One region of the Kitasatospora sp. HPM-01-4 genome, then DNA from elsewhere that is predicted to be linked to it. Evidence: riboswitches for the same ligand, from Rfam matches in the RefSeq annotation. Region 1 holds a riboswitch; each other region holds the start of a gene.
What was found. Region 1 has a riboswitch for cobalamin ahead of ACSMTC_RS23420 (ribonucleoside-diphosphate reductase subunit alpha). Riboswitches for the same ligand answer to the same signal wherever they lie in the genome.
Positions count from the first base shown of each region.

Region 2: another riboswitch for cobalamin. It lies ahead of ACSMTC_RS10875 (cobalamin biosynthesis protein); the one in region 1 lies ahead of ACSMTC_RS23420 (ribonucleoside-diphosphate reductase subunit alpha).
Region 3: another riboswitch for cobalamin. It lies ahead of ACSMTC_RS03510 (ABC transporter substrate-binding protein); the one in region 1 lies ahead of ACSMTC_RS23420 (ribonucleoside-diphosphate reductase subunit alpha).
Region 4: another riboswitch for cobalamin. It lies ahead of nicT (Nickel transporter NicT); the one in region 1 lies ahead of ACSMTC_RS23420 (ribonucleoside-diphosphate reductase subunit alpha).

Region 1 is NZ_JBPQGP010000005.1:5,372,134-5,376,417, forward strand. It holds gene ACSMTC_RS23420 (ribonucleoside-diphosphate reductase subunit alpha) at 1-1,462, opposite strand, end outside; cobalamin riboswitch at 1,629-1,786, opposite strand; gene ACSMTC_RS23425 (GNAT family N-acetyltransferase) at 1,840-2,334, opposite strand; gene ACSMTC_RS23430 (helix-turn-helix domain-containing protein) at 2,916-3,863, shown strand; gene ACSMTC_RS23435 (histidine phosphatase family protein) at 3,968-4,284, opposite strand, start outside.
Region 2 is NZ_JBPQGP010000005.1:2,574,127-2,578,410, reverse strand. It holds gene ACSMTC_RS10880 (cobyric acid synthase) at 1-151, opposite strand, end outside; gene ACSMTC_RS10875 (cobalamin biosynthesis protein) at 381-1,328, opposite strand; cobalamin riboswitch at 1,450-1,631, opposite strand; gene ACSMTC_RS10870 (alpha/beta hydrolase family protein) at 1,924-3,051, shown strand; gene ACSMTC_RS10865 (hypothetical protein) at 3,318-4,284, shown strand, end outside.
Region 3 is NZ_JBPQGP010000005.1:859,090-863,373, reverse strand. It holds gene ACSMTC_RS03520 (ABC transporter ATP-binding protein) at 1-212, opposite strand, end outside; gene ACSMTC_RS03515 (FecCD family ABC transporter permease) at 209-1,288, opposite strand; gene ACSMTC_RS03510 (ABC transporter substrate-binding protein) at 1,285-2,154, opposite strand; cobalamin riboswitch at 2,352-2,556, opposite strand; gene ACSMTC_RS03505 (multicopper oxidase family protein) at 2,928-4,284, opposite strand, start outside.
Region 4 is NZ_JBPQGP010000005.1:737,454-741,737, forward strand. It holds gene ACSMTC_RS03070 (Dyp-type peroxidase) at 1-6, shown strand, start outside; gene ACSMTC_RS03075 (family 1 encapsulin nanocompartment shell protein) at 3-818, shown strand; cobalamin riboswitch at 1,014-1,226, shown strand; gene nicT (Nickel transporter NicT) at 1,259-2,365, shown strand; gene ACSMTC_RS03085 (short-chain fatty acyl-CoA regulator family protein) at 2,433-3,872, opposite strand; gene aceA (isocitrate lyase) at 4,278-4,284, shown strand, end outside.

The DNA of each region.
Region 1 (4,284 bases):
TCACGGCGGTGCGCACGGTGGCGTCCAGCCGCTCCCAGTCCATCGCGTTCAGCAGGTCGCCGGCGGTGGCGCCGTCGGCCACGTGCGCGCCGAGGTTGACCGAGCCCAGGTTGCAGACCGCGGTCTCGGAGTCGTCGGTGACCTCCAGGATCTCGGTGCAGAGGTTGGAGGAGTGCACCGTGCGGCCGGGCAGCGCGGTCTGGTTGGCGGCGCGGTTGGAGGCGTCCTTGAAGGTCATCCAGCCGTTGCCGGTCTGGGCCAGGGTGCGCATCATCCGGGCGTACAGGGTCTGCGCCGGGACGGTGCGGACGGCCTTGCCCTCGGCCTCGGCCTTGCGGTAGGCGGCGTCGAACTCGGCGCCCCACAGGTCCACCAGCTCGGGGACGTCGGCGGGAGAGAACAGCGACCAGTCCTCGTTGGCGTTGACCCGGCGCATGAACTCGTCCGGGATCCAGTGCGCCAGGTTGAGGTTGTGGGTCCGGCGGGCCTCCTCGCCGGTGTTGTCGCGGAGCTCCAGGAACTCCTCGATGTCGGCGTGCCAGGTCTCCAGGTAGACGCAGGCCGCGCCCTTGCGGCGGCCGCCCTGGTTGACCGCGGCGACCGAGGAGTCCAGGGTGCGCAGGAACGGGACGATGCCGTTGGACTTGCCGTTGGTGCCCCGGATCAGGCTGCCGCGCGAGCGGATGCGGCTGTAGGAGAGGCCGATGCCGCCGGCGTGCTTGGACAGGCGGGCGATCTGCGCGTAGCGGTTGTAGATCGAGTCGAGGTTGTCCAGCGGGGAGTCCAGCAGGTAGCAGCTGGACATCTGGGGGTGCTTGGTGCCGGAGTTGAAGAGCGTCGGGGAGGAGGTCAGGTACTCCAGGCGGCTCATCAGGCGGTACAGCTCGGCCACCTCGGCCACCGACTGCTCGCTGTCGCCGACCGCCAGGCCGGCCGCGACGCGGAGCAGGAAGTGCTGCGGGGTCTCGATCACCTTGCGGGTGATCGGGTGGCGCAGCAGGTAGCGGGACTGCACGGTGCGCAGGCCGAAGTACTCGAAGCGGTCGTCGCCGGCCAGGTCGACCAGGGCGTCGAAGGCCGCGGCGTGCTTGGCGACCAGGGCGGCGGTGTCATCGCCGATCAGGCCCTCGGTGTGGCCGACGGCGATCGAGGCGGAGAAGGAGATGGCGCCCTGGCTGATCGCCTCGTCGGCGATCTCCATGGCGAGCAGGCGGGCCGCCAGCTTCGAGTACTGCGGGTCCTCGGCGATCATCGACGCGGCGGCCTCCACGGCCAGCCCGCGCAGCTCGGCGAAGTCCGAGCCGGCGTGGCGGCCGCGCAGCGCGGCGGCGGCGACGTGGCCGGGGTCCACCTGGGGGAGGTCAACGCTGCGGTCGGTGAGGAGCCGAAGCAGTGCCGCACCGGGGTCGGTCTGGGTGGTGGCGGCTGAACCCTGGGAAGGCAGGGCAACTGAGGCAGCGATGGTCAAGGCGCTTCTCTCCTGGCGGCGGCGTCGGATGAGGGTCGTATCCGGGTCGACGTGAGCGCAGGGAGGCACAGCGCGCCCGGAAAACCGGCGCGCTCTCTACCCCCTGGCCCACCCGCGAGGCCCGGACGTACTGCGGTGCTGCAAGGCATCTGCGGGGAAGCCATGTGGCACGCCGTCGGCAGGTAACCGGACTTGCGGGCGCTTGGAGAGCCGCCCGCTCACCGCTGCGGGGCAGTCCCGGACTCGCACCGGGTTCCCCTGCTTCGACAGCGAGAGCGAGCATACATGTTGTGGCGGTCCGACGATGCGGCACCACATGTAGTGCCGTGTGTCGCGGCCGGGCCAACCCTGCGGTTGTGCGGGAGGGGTGCTCAGAAGGTGATCGAGTACACCATGAGGTCGGTCCCGGGGGCCGGCGCCCAGTCCCGTTCGGGGGTCCGGCCGAAGCCCAGGCGCTCGTAGATCCGGTGCGCCGCCTTCATTCTCGGGCGGGTCGAGAAGGCCATCCCGGCCAGTCCCAGCTCCCGGCAGCGGTTCATCGTGGCACGGACCAGGGCCTCGCCGGCACCGCGTCCGCGGGCGGCGGCGCCGACCGCCAGCATCCGGATCTCGCCCTCGTGCGGCTCGGCGATGTCGGCCCACTCGGTACCGCCGACCGCGAGGGTCACACAGCCGAGGACCTGGAGGCTGTCCGGGTCGAGCGCGACGAAGAGCTCGGCCTCCTGGTTGCGGCGCCCGGCGTCCCGGAGGAGCTGGACGTAGCCGCTGTCCGGGGAGGTGTGACCGTCGCCCACGAACGCCTCGACCGTGACGTCACCTGCGGCTTCGAGGTCCTCTTCGAGAGCGCGGCGGATGAGGATGCCCATCCGGACAGTGTGCCCGACGGGAGGGCGGCGGCGGCAATCAGGGTGGTGGCGGGTCGGGTGGCGGCGGGCCGGGTGGAGGCGGCGGGCGGGACGGTCGAGGGGCGGGCGGCGCCGGACCGCGGCCCCGGCGGGAAGGCGGAGGCGGCCGGCATGGTGCCGTACAGGCGGTCGGGAAGAACCGGAGCCGCCGGGTGGTTGGGGCCTTCGTGACTGCCATCGGGACCGCCGCCGTGACCGCCTCCTGGGCCCCGCCCGCCGTCGCCCGGGCAGGGCAGCTCACGGCCGATGAGGAAGCCGAGCAGTCCGAAGCCGCCGGTGGCGCCGATCAGGCCGAGCGAGGTCGCGAGGGTGTCGGGGGTCATGGCCTCCAGCCTGGTCCGCGCGGGCCGGCGCCACGAGTGGCAGAAACGACCGGTTGCGTCGAAATCCTGCCAACCCCTGGCAGGCCGGGGAGCGGCCCTGCCGTCCGGGGAGGAGCCGCGCGGGCGGAACCGCGCGGGGCGAGGGCGCGTGGAAGGACCGGGGAGACGAGCGAGGCGGGAGGGAGCGGGACGGGGGCGCACGTACGGCATCCCGGCCGGATGCTGGGGAACGTCGCCGCCGTGGTGCTGGAGCCGGTCCACCCGTTCGAGCTGGGCGTCGCCGCCGAGCTGTTCGGGATCGACCGCAGTGACGACGGGCTGCCGGTGTACGACTTCGCCCTCGTCGCCGACCGCCCGGGGCGGCACCTCACCCACGCCGGCTTCGGTCTGGACGTCCCGTACGGGCCCGAGCGGCTGGCCGAGGCGGACCTGATCGTGGTCACCGCGGTCGGCCGGCGCGCGGAGTACCCGGCGGAGCTCATCGAAGCACTGCGCGCCGCGGTCGAGCGCGGGGCGCGCGCGTTGTCGATCTGCACCGGCAGTTTTCTGCTGGGTGCCGCCGGGCTGCTGGACGGGCGCCGCTCCACCACGCACTGGAAGCACGTCGAGGAGATGGCCCGGCGCTTTCCGCTCACCACCGTCGAGCCCGACGTGCTCTACGTGGACGACGACCCGGTGATCACCTCGGCCGGGACGGCGGCGGGGATCGACGCCGGCCTGCACCTGATCCGCAAGGTGCAGGGCGCGGAGGTGGCCCGGGGGATCGCCCGGCGGATGGTGGTCGCCCCGCACCGGGAGGGCGGGCAGGCGCAGTTCGTCGACCGGCCGGTGCCGGTCCGCGACGCGGACTCGCTCGGCGGGCTGCTCGACTGGCTGAGCCGCCACCTGGACCACGATCTGACGGTCGATCAGCTGGCCGCCCGCGCCCATATGTCACCCCGCACCTTCGCCCGCCGCTTCCAGCAGGAGACCGGTACCACCCCGCACCGCTGGATCACCAACCAGCGCCTGCTGCTGGCCCAGCGCCTGCTGGAGAACACCGGCGAGTCCGTGGACGCGGTCGCCGCCCGCTGCGGCTTCGGCAACGCGGCCGCCCTCCGGCACCACTTCGGCCGCTGGCTCGGTACGACGCCGCAGGCGTACCGCCGTGCTTTTGCCGGGAGTTGACCGAGTACGGAGCCTCTCGCCCCGGGCCCGCCGGGCGCGGGCCGCGCCTTCGCGCCCGGTACCCCGAGGGCGCGCACCGGTCCGGGGAGCCGGCGGTGCGCGGATCAGGTCAGGTGGGCGACCGAGTTCCAGTGTTCCGCGCGGAGCCGGCCGCAGTGGGAGCGCCAGAGGCTGGTCGAGCAGTTGTGCACCGCGCACAGTTCCAGCAGTTGGGGCTCGGTGAGGCGGTCCAGGACGTAACGGAGCATCAGGACCGTGCAGTCGTGTGCCACCACCAGCACCGGCCGGCCGTCCTCCTCCTCGCAGAGGTCGCGCAGCAGGCTGCGCACCCGCAGCGCGACGTCCAGGAACGATTCTCCACCGGGCGGCCGGTAGTAGAGCTCGCCCATCTTGCGGCGGCGGGCGGCCTCGGCGGGGTGCT
Region 2 (4,284 bases), 2.8 Mb from region 1:
CGGCCGTGACGAAGGAGTTGAGCGACATGTTCTGCGCCTTGAACGGCGCCACCCTGACGCCCTGTCGGGCCAGCCAGCGGCAGATGCCCGCCGTGACCACGCTCTTGCCCGCATCCGAGGTCGTCCCGGCGACCAGCAGTGCCCCGCTCATGCTCCTCCGCTCCGCTCGACAGTCCTTCCCAAGGGCAGTACCCGCAGGCGCGAGGAACCGCGCGAGCGGCCGTCCGCCTCGGCACCGCTCCCGGCCACCCGCTCCGGCACCGTCCGGGGGCGCGAGGAAACACGCGAACAAGCGCGGACTGCCTCGACGAGCCGCTCGCGCGGTTCCGTGCGCTCCCCAGGGGCCACCCGCCCGCCCGGACCCGCCATCAGACCGCGGCTCACGACCGCCCCCGCCGCCAGGCCCACAGCGCCCGAGCGGTCACGGTGACCGCCAGCGCCAGGGCCCCGACCCGCCGGGAGAGCAGGCACGCCCGCTCGATGTCCTCGACCGCCACCGGCCGCAACTCCGCACCGAGCACCGGCCGGTGCTCCACCCGCTCGCCGTACCGCAGCGTCCCGCCCAGCCGGACCCCGAGCGCCCCGGCGAACGCGGACTCGGCCTGCCCGGCGTTGGGACTCGGGTGCGCTGAGCCGTCCCGCCGCCAGACGCGCCAGGCCCTTCGGGGTTCGGGTGCGGCGGCCACCGCGAGCAGGGCGGTCAGCCGGGCACCGGGCCAGCCGGCCAGGTCGTCCAGCCGCGCCGAGGCCCAGCCGAAGCGCAGGTGGCGCGGCGAACGGTGCCCGACCATCGCGTCCAGCGTGTTGACGGCCCTGAAGGCCAGCAGCCCGGGCGTACCGGCCAGCGCACCCCAGGTCAGCGCGTTGACCACGGCATCGGCGGTGTTCTCGGCCACCGACTCGACGACCGCGCGCGCGATCTGCTGCTCGTCCAGCGAGCTCGGATCGCGGCCGCACAGATGAGGCAGCCGCTCCCGGGCGGCGGCGAGCTCACCGGCGCGCAGGGAACGGCCGATGGTCGTGGCCTCCCGGGTCAGCGAGGTACCGCCGAGCACCGTCCAGGTCGCGGCGGCGGCCAGCGCGGCCTGCCCGTACCGGCTGCGCCCGAGTGCCCGTCCGGCGAGGTGCGCCCCGGCCGCGACCGTGCCGACGCAGACGGCGGTGTACACGGCGCCGGCCGCCCGGTGGTCACGCCACAGGGCGCGCTCCAGCCGCCCGGCAGCGGTACCGAAGACGGCGACCGGGTGGCCGCGCCGGGGGTCGGCGAAGGCGGCGTCGGCGAGGTAGCCGGCGATGCTGCCCAGGGCGAAGGCGGAGCCGCGATTCAGGCGGGGCACGGCGCGGATTCGGCGGCGGCCCGGGCGACGGGTACGGCTCGGTCGAACGGCGGCCTGACCTCGGCCGGGGCAGCCTGCATGGCGGGCGTGTCCTCACTCAGGGTCCGCGCCCTGGATCGACGTACCGGGGGCGAGAGTCTCCTGGCTTCCGGGTCGGACACACCCTCGGGCCTTCCAGCAGCCGTACGACCGGACCACCGTGACCATGGATCGAGCGTGCTCCCCGGTGACAGTGGCGGGACCGCGCCGGACTCGCACCGGCTTCCTCTGCATGCCTCCGTTTGGCTGAAAGATCCCACCACGGTCCGCGACCGGGAGTCAACAAACCGCGCGGAGGGCTTGATCACAACCGCCTCGGCCGCCCGCCGTGCGGCACGCCGTCTCCGGGAGCTCTCCGCCCGCCGCCCTGGCCGCAGTAGAGGGGCCGCAGTAGAGAGGCCGCGGTAAAGAGGCCGCGGTAAAGAGGCCGTGGTAAAGAGGCCGCGGCCCCGGGCGGCCGTTCGCGGGTCCGCCTTCCGGTGGCAGGCCCGCCGCGCGGAGAGTGCACTGGAGGTGCCTTCCAAACCAGCTCACACCGGGGAACACTATGCGTAGGGGAACCGCCGCCGCCGTGGCGGCCGCCGCTGTGGCGGTCGCCGCCGTCGGAGCCGGAGCAGCGATCGTCCTGATCGGCCGAAGGGTGTCCGAGCGCACGGTCCACCCGCTGTTCGGGAAGCCCGGCGAGGCCAACCTGTGGGTGCACGACGTCGCCGCCGGACGCGTCTCCCTCACCCGGGCCCCGGAGACGGTACGCCCGGGCCGCTACGCACTGGAGTGGCCGCGCGGCGGCCACGCGGTGGTCGGCGAGGTCCTGGGCACCGACGTCCAGACCGTCACCCGTCGGCTGGAACGCTCGGAGAGCGGAACCCTCACCGCCGGCACCGAGGTCGAGCTGACCCCCCGGGTCTACCGCGGAGACCCGACCAGCGCCCTCGGCATCGGGTTCACCGAGACCGCCGTCCAGGGCGAGCTCGGGCCGCTGCCGGCCTGGCGCGTCGACGCCATGCGCGGCAGCTGGGTGATCCTGGTGCACGGTCCGGGCGCCGACCGCACCCAGGCGCTGCCGGTGCTCCCGGTGTTGCGCTCGCTGAAGATGCCGACACTCACCGTCACCTACCGGGGCGACGCCGGCGCCCCGCCGTCGCCGGACGGGCTCGGCCACTTCGGCGAGACCGAGTGGCGGGACGTCGAGTCGGCGATCCGGTTCGCCCTGGACAGCGGCGCGGGGCGGGTGGTGCTGTACGGCTGGTCGCTGGGCGCCACGATGTGCCTGATGGCCGCCGAAAGGTCCTCCCGGCAGGAGCCGATCGCCGGTCTGGTACTGGACTCCCCGATCCTCGACTGGTCGGCGAGCGTGCGCAGGGAGAGCGTCCGCGCCGGCATCCCGAGCGCCCTCGCCAACCTGGGCGCGCTGGCCGCAGAAGGCCGTACCAAGGTGGACCTGGAGGCCCTCGCCCGCCTCGCGGACGGGACCGGCCTGCGCGTGCCGACCCTGCTGCTGGGAAGTCCGGCGGACAGCATCGCGCCGATCGCGGCCGCCCGCCGCCTCGCGCAGCGCCGCAGCGACCTGGTGAGCCTGCACGAGGTGCCGGGCGCGGAGCACGCCCAGCTCTGGAACGCCGATCCGGACGGCTACGCCGAGGTGCTGCGCCGCTGGCTCACGCCGCTGCTCTGAGCCAAGGGTACGGTTACTCCGAGTATATCGTCGATCACGTCGATCAGGACCGCCAAAGGATCACTTCCGGCCTTGATCTGATGATTCGTCGATCAGCTTTGTTCAGTTTTGTTGGGTGCACGACATTCGAATCAAGCCAACAATTCGAATATCAGGCCCGGTTTGCGGGCTGTTGCCCGATCTCTTCCACCCAGTCCAACCGGGCGGCCGAAGACGCGCCGAACCGGATGTGACAGAAGGCCGGTGCACGGGGAAGACTGCACGGCGTGACGTCTCGGAATCCGCGCGACCGTGATGCCCCGCTCCAGCCGACGATCGGTACCGGTGCGACGGTGACCCGTCTGCCCGGTACGGCCCGCCGCGCCGACGGCGCCCACCCCGGCCACCCCGCAGCAGCCCGCCGCCGCGCCCCGGCGCCCAAGCCCGGGCGGGGGAGGGTCCCGGTGCCCGACGGCTTCCCCGCACCGGCCGAGCTCGCCCCGCTGGCCCGCCGGATGCTCGTGGACGCCGTACGGATCGCGCGCTGGGCGGGTGAACTCGACAAGGTCGACCGCCGGGGCGAACTGCTCCCCGAGGACGCCCGCGACGCCGGAGCGGCCCTGGCGATGACGGTCGCCGCCGCCGCCAAGGCGTGGGGCCAGGCCCTGCTGGTCGGCCTGGTCGAGCTGCGCGAGGGCGGCGCGGGGCCGGGCTGGCGGCTGCACGCCTGGGAGCACGACGACGAGGCGGTGATCCGGGGCTGGTCGGCGCTGTTCGACTCCTGGACGCTGGTCGCACCCGTCCCGCCCGCCGCGATGCGCGGAGTCTTCGCCCACCTCGCCGGGCAGGCCGTCGACCACGTGCCGCAGCTGCTCTCCTTCCTGCACCTGGTGGACGGCCCGGTCGTCGACAGCGAGCTGCTGGAGCTGCTCCGCCGCGGCCTGGACGAGCGCCGGCACGGCGCCGGTACGGGCACCGTGGCACTCTCCCCGGTCCCGCACGCGGCCTCGGCCGTCTCGGCCGTCCGCGGCACCTGCCGCGAGCCGCAGGTCGGCACCCCGCCGGCCGCCCCCGCCGACGTCGCCGCGGTCCTGGACTGGATGCTGGACGGCCTCGCCGCCGTCGGCGCCCTGGTCCGCAGGGACGAGGCCGCGGAGCTCTCGCCGCTCGGGCACTGGGCCGTGCGCGCCAAGCTGGAGGAGATCTGCACGGTCGCCCAGACGGCCGCCGGGCACATCGAGCAGAGCGCCCTGG
Region 3 (4,284 bases), 4.5 Mb from region 1:
TCCTCTCCGTCCAGGAGGACCCGCCCCGCGCTCGGCCGGGTCAGTCCGGCGACCGCGCGCAGCAAGGTGGTCTTCCCGGCGCCGTTGGGCCCGAGCAGGCCCGTGATCCGGCCGGGGCTGAACGCGAGCGAGACCGCGTCCAGCAGCGTGGCTCCGCCGATGCGCACACGGAGTCTCTCCGCGCGCAGTTCGACGGGAGGCGTCACCGTCACTGCCCCCTCCCCTCGGCCCGCCCCTGGCGCCACAGCAGCCAGGCGAAGAAGGGCGCTCCGAGCCCGGCCGTGATGACGCCGACGGGGATCTCCCGGTCGGGGAGGACCGTGCGTGCCACGATGTCGCTGCCCACCAGGAGGGACGCGCCCACCAGTGCCGACACGGGCAGCAGGAGGGCGTGGCGCGGGCCGCAGACGAGACGGACCACATGCGGTACGACCAGGCCGAGGAACCCGATGACGCCGGTGTTGGCGACCAGGCACGCGGTCACCAGCGCAGCGGTGGCGACGAGGACCCAGCGGGTGCGCTCGACGTGGACGCCGAGGGAGCGGGCGGCGGTCTCGCCGAAGGCGAAGGCGTCCAGGTCGCGGGCCGAGGAGGCCAGGACCGTGACACCGGCCAGCGCGACCGCGGTCAGGAAGACGGCGGTGGGCCACCGCACGCCGGCGACCGAGCCCAGCGTCCACTCCATGACACCGCGCGCCGCGTTGCGGTCCCCGAGGACCAGCACGACGAACGAGGTGTAAGCCCCGCACATCTGTCCCACCGCGATGCCGGCGAGCACGGTCCGGGCGGTCGGTAGCGACCGGGTGCGCGCGCCGGCCAGTGCCAGGACGACGACAGCGGCCAGCAGGGCACCGGTGAAGGCTGCCGTCGCCACCGCGCCGGTGCCCACGGCGCCGGACACGCCGACGCCGAGGACGATCACGGTGACCGCGCCGGCGGCGGCTCCGTCCGAGATCCCGAGCAGGAAGGGATCGGCCAGGTCGTTCCCGGTCAGCGTCTGCAACACCGCACCGCAGACCGCGAGGCCGGCGCCGGTGGCAGCCGCTCCCAGAACCCGGGGCAGCCGCAACTGCCAGACGATCTGGTCGTCCAGCAGCGTCACGTGCGGGCCGCCCAGCCCGAGACGGCGCACCACGACATCGATCACCGTCCGGACCGGCTCGTGTTGTGAGCCCACGGCCAGGCCGAGGAGCACGGTGGTCAGTAGCAAGGCCACACCGATGGCCAGGGCCGCCGTCGCGTGGCCCGGACCAGAGGGCCGCACGGCGGGGTGGGGTGCGGTGGTCATGAACCCGGGTGCAGTCGGCTCAGTCCCGCGGACACCCGGGCGGCACCGTCAGCGAGCAGCACGCCGGGAGTCGACTCCGAGAACGGCACCACCACGAAAGCCTTGTGCTGCACGGCGGTGAGCTTGCTCAGCACCGGGTCGTTCTCCAAGTAGTCGATCTTGGACTGGGCCGTGTCCCAGCCGGCGTCCGCGACCACGATGGCGTCCGGGTCCGCCGCGACGACCTTCTCCCAGCTCACGTTCTGCCAGCCACCGGGCAGGTCCCCGAAGACGTTGCGGGCGCCCACGGCATCGAGCACGAGTTGAGGTCCGCCGTGGCCGGCACCGACGAACGGCGTCTTGGTGTCCGAGTCGTACCACAGGACCTTCAGGCCCTTGCCCGCGGCCGTCGCCGTGAACTGGGCCAGCTTCTGCTCCTGCTGCTGCTGGATCGCGGCGGCCCGCTCCGTGACACCGAAGACCTTGGCGACGTCGTTCAGTTCGCCCCACACCGCCTGCCAGGTCGTCGGCGGCACCTGGCTCTTGTCCGAGCAGCCGAACGGGGACAGGTACGACGGGATGCCCTGGCCACGCAGTTCCTCCCGGGTGCCCGCGACCTTGTCGGTGAACGCGCTGGAGTAGGAGGCGTACAGGAAGTCGGGACGGGCCGCGAGGAGCTTCTCCTTCGTCGGGTAGTCCTTGGAGAGCACCGGGACGGAGTCGTAGGCCGCCTTCCACTTCTCCGGGACGGAATCGTCGAGGTAGGCGGTACCGGCCATGCGGGACTGCAGGCCAAGGGCCAGGGCCACCTCGGTGGCACCCTCGTTGAGCGTCACCAGCCGGTCGGGCGGCGCGCCGACCGTCACGGTGGTCCCGCAATTGGCCACGCTGACCGGCTCGGCACTTCCGGTCGTCCCGCCGGACGCGACGGGCGCGGGGGCGCCCGTGCAAGCTCCGAGCGCGCCGATGAACAGCAAGGCCGCGACCGCGCGGCCGACACGTATCGGACCTGCGGGACGTACGGAACGTATGGATCGGAACGGATGCGGCAGACCGCTGGGCACGTGTTCTCCAAAACCCTCGTGGAACATGTCGCGCCGTGGCCGGTCTCCTGGCTTCCGCATCGACGCGCCGCGGCCGACCTTCCCGAGCGGCTCTTCCAGCCCGCCCAGTGGCCCTGACCGCTGGGAAAGCCGGTCAGCGAGGGCCGCGGTACTCCGCGGCAACAGTGGCGAGGGCCGCACCGGACTCCGACCGGTTTCCCGAACACCACGGCGATGGCAAGGTATCAGGCATGGTCAGATTGGTGCTGGCCAGCTCGTGGGATGATCGTTTGGATCGTTCGTGGGGTTGTGGGAGGGATCGGCTGTGGGGGCCGGGGAGGGGGTCGTACAAGGGGTTTCCGGTTCCCGGCGGGGATCATCTCCCACGCGGTATGGCTGCACCACCGCTTCCCTCTGCCCTGAGCCGAGGCCGAGGCCGACTTCGCCGTACGGGCGTATGTGGCCCGAAAACGGCGAGGTCAGGCCGTGCCGGTCGGCCGACTTGAGGACGTCCACCGGCCATGCGAAGTGTCGGCAGCCGACTGCGGACACCACGAACCCAACCGCTTCCCGTGTCCCGCCCGCGTTTGTGCAGGTGGGACACGGTGCCACTCGGACTACCGCACGACGTTGAGGTAGCTCATCATGCCGTTGTCCTCGTGCGCGGCGATGTGGCAGTGGAACATCCACCTGCCGGGGTAGTCGGTGAAGGCGACCCGGATCACCACCCGGCCGGGGGTCCCGTTCACCGCGTGCGGCACCGAGACGATGTCCTGGCGGTGGGTGTAGGGCTGCGCCGCGCCGTTGATCGAGGTCACCTGGAAGGCGTTGGTGTGCAGGTGGAAGGGGTGGTCTTCACCGGACTGGTTGACGATGGTCCACTCCTCGACGGTGCCGAGCCTGGCGGGGGTGTCGAAGACGGAGGAGTCCATCGAGAACCGCCTGCCGTTGATGTAGAAGACGGTGCCGTCGGCGTTCTCGGACAGGACCAGGGTGCGGTGCTGTGCGACGGGGACGGCTGAGAGGTCGGCCGGGGCGGTCGGCATCGGGCCGCTCACACCGGGAAGGCGCGGCGCCTCGTCGCCGGTGACGTCGATGGTGGCCAGTGGGGTGTCGGGGTAGGCGTCGCCCTGCGGTCCGTTGCTGTACGCGGTGGTGCGCAGCACGGTGGTCCCGGGGCTGGAGCAGGCGGTGACCAGGACGTCGTAGCGCTTGCCCGGTGGCAGCAGCAGGGTGTCGGCGTCGCTGGTCCGCGCGACGGGGGAGCCGTCCTCTCCGATGACGGTGAAGTGGTGGCCGTCCAGGCGGAGTTGGTAGAAGATGTCGGCCCCGATGTTGGCCAGTCGCCACAGTTGGGTCTCGTCGGGCCTCATCGTGAGTACCGGCCGCAGTTGGCCGTTGACCAGGCGCACCGTCGGGTTGTCGGAGTCGATCGAGGTGGTGGCGGTGTTCTGCGCGATGTGGCCGCTCGCATCGAGCTGAACGTCCTTCAGCGCGAGGGTGTGCGTGGTGATCTGGCGCAGTGCGGGCGGCAGCAGGGTGCGGTCGTCACCGACGATCAGCACCCCGGACAGGCCGGCGAAGATCTGGTTCTCCACGTCGCCCGGCATGAAGCCGCTGTCGTCCATCGCCGCCATGTCCGCCGTGGCGCCCGAGCCGGGCGCGGGGCAGGCGGTGCCCATGGCGTGGCTGTGGTACCAGAACGTGCCCAGCGGGTGGTCGGCCGGGATGGCTAACCGGTAGGTGGTGGAGGCGCCCGGGTCCACGCACAGGAACGGGTCGTCCGACAGGCCCTCAGGGGAGATGTGCAGGCCGTGGAAGTGCAGGTTGGTGGCGACCGTCAGGTGGTTGACCAGATGGACGGTGACGCTCTGGCCCGGCCGCACCCGGATGGTCGGGGCGACGAGCGAGCCGGTGTACGACTCGCCGTAGACCTCCTTCCCGGCCACGTCGAAGCGGGTCCGGTCGGCGTCC
Region 4 (4,284 bases), 4.6 Mb from region 1:
CAATGAACAATCTGCACCGTGAACTGGCGCCCGTCTCCGCCGCCGCCTGGGACGACCTGGAGAACGAGGCGCGACGCACGTTCGAGCGCCATGTGGCCGCCCGCCGGCTCGTGGACGTCTCCACGTCAGGCGGTCTTCACCTGGCCGGGGTGGGCACCGGGCACCTGGAGGCGGCCGACGCCCCGGCCGACGGGATCATCGCCCACACCCGCCACTTCCAGCCGATCGTGGAGCTGCGCGTTCCGTTCACCGTCGACCGCGAGCAGGTCGACGACGTCGCGCGCGGCGCCAAGGACGCGGACTGGCAGCCGGTGATGGACGCCGCACGGCGGATCGCCTTCGCCGAGGACCGCGCGGTGTTCGAGGGCTACCCGGCCGCGGGCATCACGGGGATCCGTGAGAGCTCGTCAAATCCGCCCGTGAGGCTGCCTGTTGAGACACGCGACTACCCGAACAGCATCAGCCGGGCCGTGACCGAACTGCGGCTGGCCGGCGTTGGCGAACCGTACACGCTGGCGCTGAGCGCCGACGCGTACACCGCGGTCAGCGAGACGTCCGACTACGGCTACCCGGTCATCAAGCACCTCGCCCGGCTCCTGGACGGCGAGATCGTCTGGGCGCCCGCCATCGACGGAGCCTTCCTGCTGTCCACCCGGGGCGGCGACTTCGAACTCTGCATCGGCCAGGACGTGTCGATCGGCTACCTGTCGCACGACGAGCGGACCATCCGGCTGTATCTGGAGGAGACGCTGACGTTCCTGGTCCACACCGCCGAGGCCGCGGTGGCCCTTGTGTCGGGAGCACCGGGAACCGCGTGACGACCGGCGGCGACCGGACAGGTCCGGGTCGCACGCCCCGGGTCCGAGGACCTGGCGAGTCGCGGGCCGCGTCGGGTCAACTCCCCGACGCGGCCCGCGACTCGCCCTGAGTACGCCGTCGGTTCACTACCGTGCGCCGGTGATGTCGAACACATGCGCAGCTGAGCGGGCTTGTGCGCTGGTGATCCCGCCCCCTACGGTGACTGCTGCCGTGGTGTTCGGGAAGACCGGTGTCCTGTGCCTTGTCACAGGAAGTCCGGAGCGGCCCTCGCCACTGTGATCGGGGAGTCTCCGTACCGTCCCGCCGCGAGCCGGCGGGTGGTCACTGGGCGCTGTGCGTCCGGGAAGGCCGGGTGCGGAGGCGTTTGACCCGTCAGCCAGGAGACCGGCCACGGCACCGCTTGAGAACTGTCCACGAGGTGCTGGAGAGGCTGCCCGAAATGACCATGCCCAGAACCGTTGCCCCGGCGCCCGCCGCGGCCACCGCCGCCCCGTCACTGCGCTGGGAACGGAAGGACTGGATCCGCACCGGCGGACTGATGGCGGTGATCCTCGCCATGCACGTCACCGCCTTCGGCATCCTGATAGCGATGGTCGCCCCGCACCACTACGCCGTCGGCAACCAGGTCTTCGGCCTCGGCCTCGGCATCACCGCCTACACCCTGGGCATGCGGCACGCCTTCGACGCCGACCACATCGCCGCCATCGACAACACCACCCGCAAGCTGATGGCCGACGGCAAGCGGCCGGTGTCGGTCGGCTTCTGGTTCGCCCTCGGGCACTCCACCATCGTGGTGGTACTGGCCGGCCTGGTCGCCACCGGTGCCCATGTCGTCACCACGCTGACCAGCGACGACTCCAGCACCAAGCAGGTGCTGGGGGTGGTGTCCACCAGCGTCTCCGGCAGCTTCCTCTACCTGATCGCCGCCCTCAACCTGGTCTCCCTGGCCGGGATCTACCGGGTCTTCAAGGCGATGCGGGCCGGCGAGTTCGACGAGCACGAGCTGGAGAAGCACCTGGACAACCGCGGCTTCATGAACCGCATCCTGGGCCGGCTGACCAAGTCGATCAGCCGCCCCGGCCAGATGTACCCGATCGGCCTGCTGTTCGGCGTCGGCTTCGACACCGCGACCGAGGTCTCCCTGATGGTGATGGCCGGCTCGGGTGCCGCCGCCGGGCTGCCCTGGTACGCGATCCTCTGCCTGCCGCTGCTGTTCGCCTCGGGGATGAGCCTGTTCGACACGCTCGACGGCACCTTCATGAACTTCGCCTACCACTGGGCGTTCTCCAACCCGGCCCGCAAGGTCTACTACAACCTCACCATCACCGGCCTGTCGATCGCGGTCGCCTTCCTGATCGGCACCATCGAGCTCGTCGGTGTGCTGCACGACCAGCTGAACCTCACCGATCCGGTGACCGGCTGGATCTCCGGCATCGACCTGAACAACGTCGGGTTCATCATCGTGGGCCTGTTCGTGGTGGTCTGGGCCTGTGCACTGGCGTACTGGCGCCTGGCCAAGGTCGAGAGCCGCTGGCCCAGCCGCTGAGAAGGCCGTCGGGCCCACCCGTGCGCTCGCGCACGGGTGGGCCCTTCGCGTACCCGCTCCCCCGCCGTCACCGCACCTCGTCGCCGGTCGTCGGGCGGACCGGGTACGGGACGAAGGTGCTGGTGTGCTCGTCCACGGTGAGCGGGCGGCCGATCGGCGGAGCGGCCCGCTGCGGGCAGGCGGGGCGTTCGCAGGTCTTGCAGCCGAGGCCGATCGGGGCGGCGGCGCTCTCCTCGGTGAGGTCGAGGCCCGCGGAGTACACCAGCCGTGCGGCGTGGCGCAGTTCGCAGCCCAGGCCGACGGCGAAGGTCTTGCCGGGCCTGCCCCAGCCGCCGGGTGAGCGGGTGACGGCGCGGGCGGTCCACAGATAGCGCTGCCCGTCCGGCATCGCGGCGATCTGGACGTGGACGCGCCCCGGAGCGGAGAACGCCTCGTAGACGTTCCACAGCGGACAGGTGCCGCCGGCGCGGGAGAAGTGGAAGCCGGTCGCGGACTGCCGTTTGGAGACGTTGCCGGCCCGGTCGACCCGGACGAAGGAGAACGGCACCCCGCGCAGGCGGGGCCGTTGCAGGGTGCTGAGGCGGTGGCAGACGGTCTCGTAGCCGACGCCGAAGTGGTCCGCCAGGCGTTCGATGTCGTAGCGCGTCGCCTCGGCCTCGGCATGGAAGACGCGGTACGGCAGCACCAGGGCGGCGGCGAAGTAGTTGGCCAGGCCGATCCGCGTCAGGGACCAGGCGGTCGAGCCGTCCGGGCCGTCCTGGGCGGCGAGTTGGGACAGCAGGCCGTCGTGTTCCAGATAGGCGAGCTGAGTGGCCATCCGGAAGGCCTGCTGGCCCGGTCGCAGCCGGGAGGACAGGTGCAGCACCCGGGCACCGGCGTCGTAGCGGTGCAGCCGGTCGGGTCCGGTGCGGTCGTCATCGGTGGTGGCCAGGCGTACGCCGTGCCGGGTGGCGAGCCGCTCGGCCAGCACGCTGCGCACCTCACCGCGCCGCAGGCCGATGGCTTCGGCCAACTCTTCGGCCACGGTGTCGAGTTCGTGGATGTAGTTCCTCCGCCGGTAGAAGAACTCGCGGACCTCCTCGTGCGGGGTGCGGGTGCCTTCCGTACCCGGGAGGAGTCCGCGGTCGCCGGCCAGGACCGCCAGCTGTTCGGTGGTCTCCTGCTGGCTGCGCCGGAGGTCCAGCAGCACCCGGGCGACCGAGGGCAGGCGGGCGGCGAGGTCGTCCAGGTCACCGGCGGTCAGGCGACCGGCGGCGAGCTCGCCGCCGAGGCCCTCGCGCAGCTCGGCGGTCAGCCGGGCGGTGTCGGGCGGGGCGAAGTACCCGGCGTCGACGCCGAATGCCTCGGTGAGGCGGAGCAGTACCGGGACGGTGAGCGGGCGGGCGTCGTGCTCCAGCTGGTTGAGGTAGCTCGGTGACAGGTCGAGCATCCGCGCGAGCGCCGCCTGGCTGAGTCCGCGGTCCTCGCGCAGCCGGCGGAGCCTGGCACCGGCGAAGGTCTTGCCCATCGAACGGCCTCCGATCACATCCGGCCCGTATCCGGCCCGTCGGGTGGGTCCGGCCTTCGGGCCGTCCGGTCGTCCCGCAGCATAGCCGGACACCGCCGAGCCGATCATTCGCAACCTTCGCGGATTCACAGCGGAAGGTTCGCAGAAGTTGGCACCCGTCCACCGGTGACCGGACGTCAGGAAGCTGCCAGAGTCGGTGACGCGGCCGGGCGGAGCACCTCCGAAAGGGCCGGGCCGCCGGGCCGGTCATCCCCGGCGGCTCGCCGTCCGGGCGATGACGTCCCGCGGTTTCCCCACCGCCGCCCGGCGTACCCGGCCGCGCACCATCCGCGAGGCGAGTGGCATCACATCCTTCGCAACGAGTCAGCGAGACAACGAGTCAACGAGCATCCCCGGGAGCGGATCATGACGC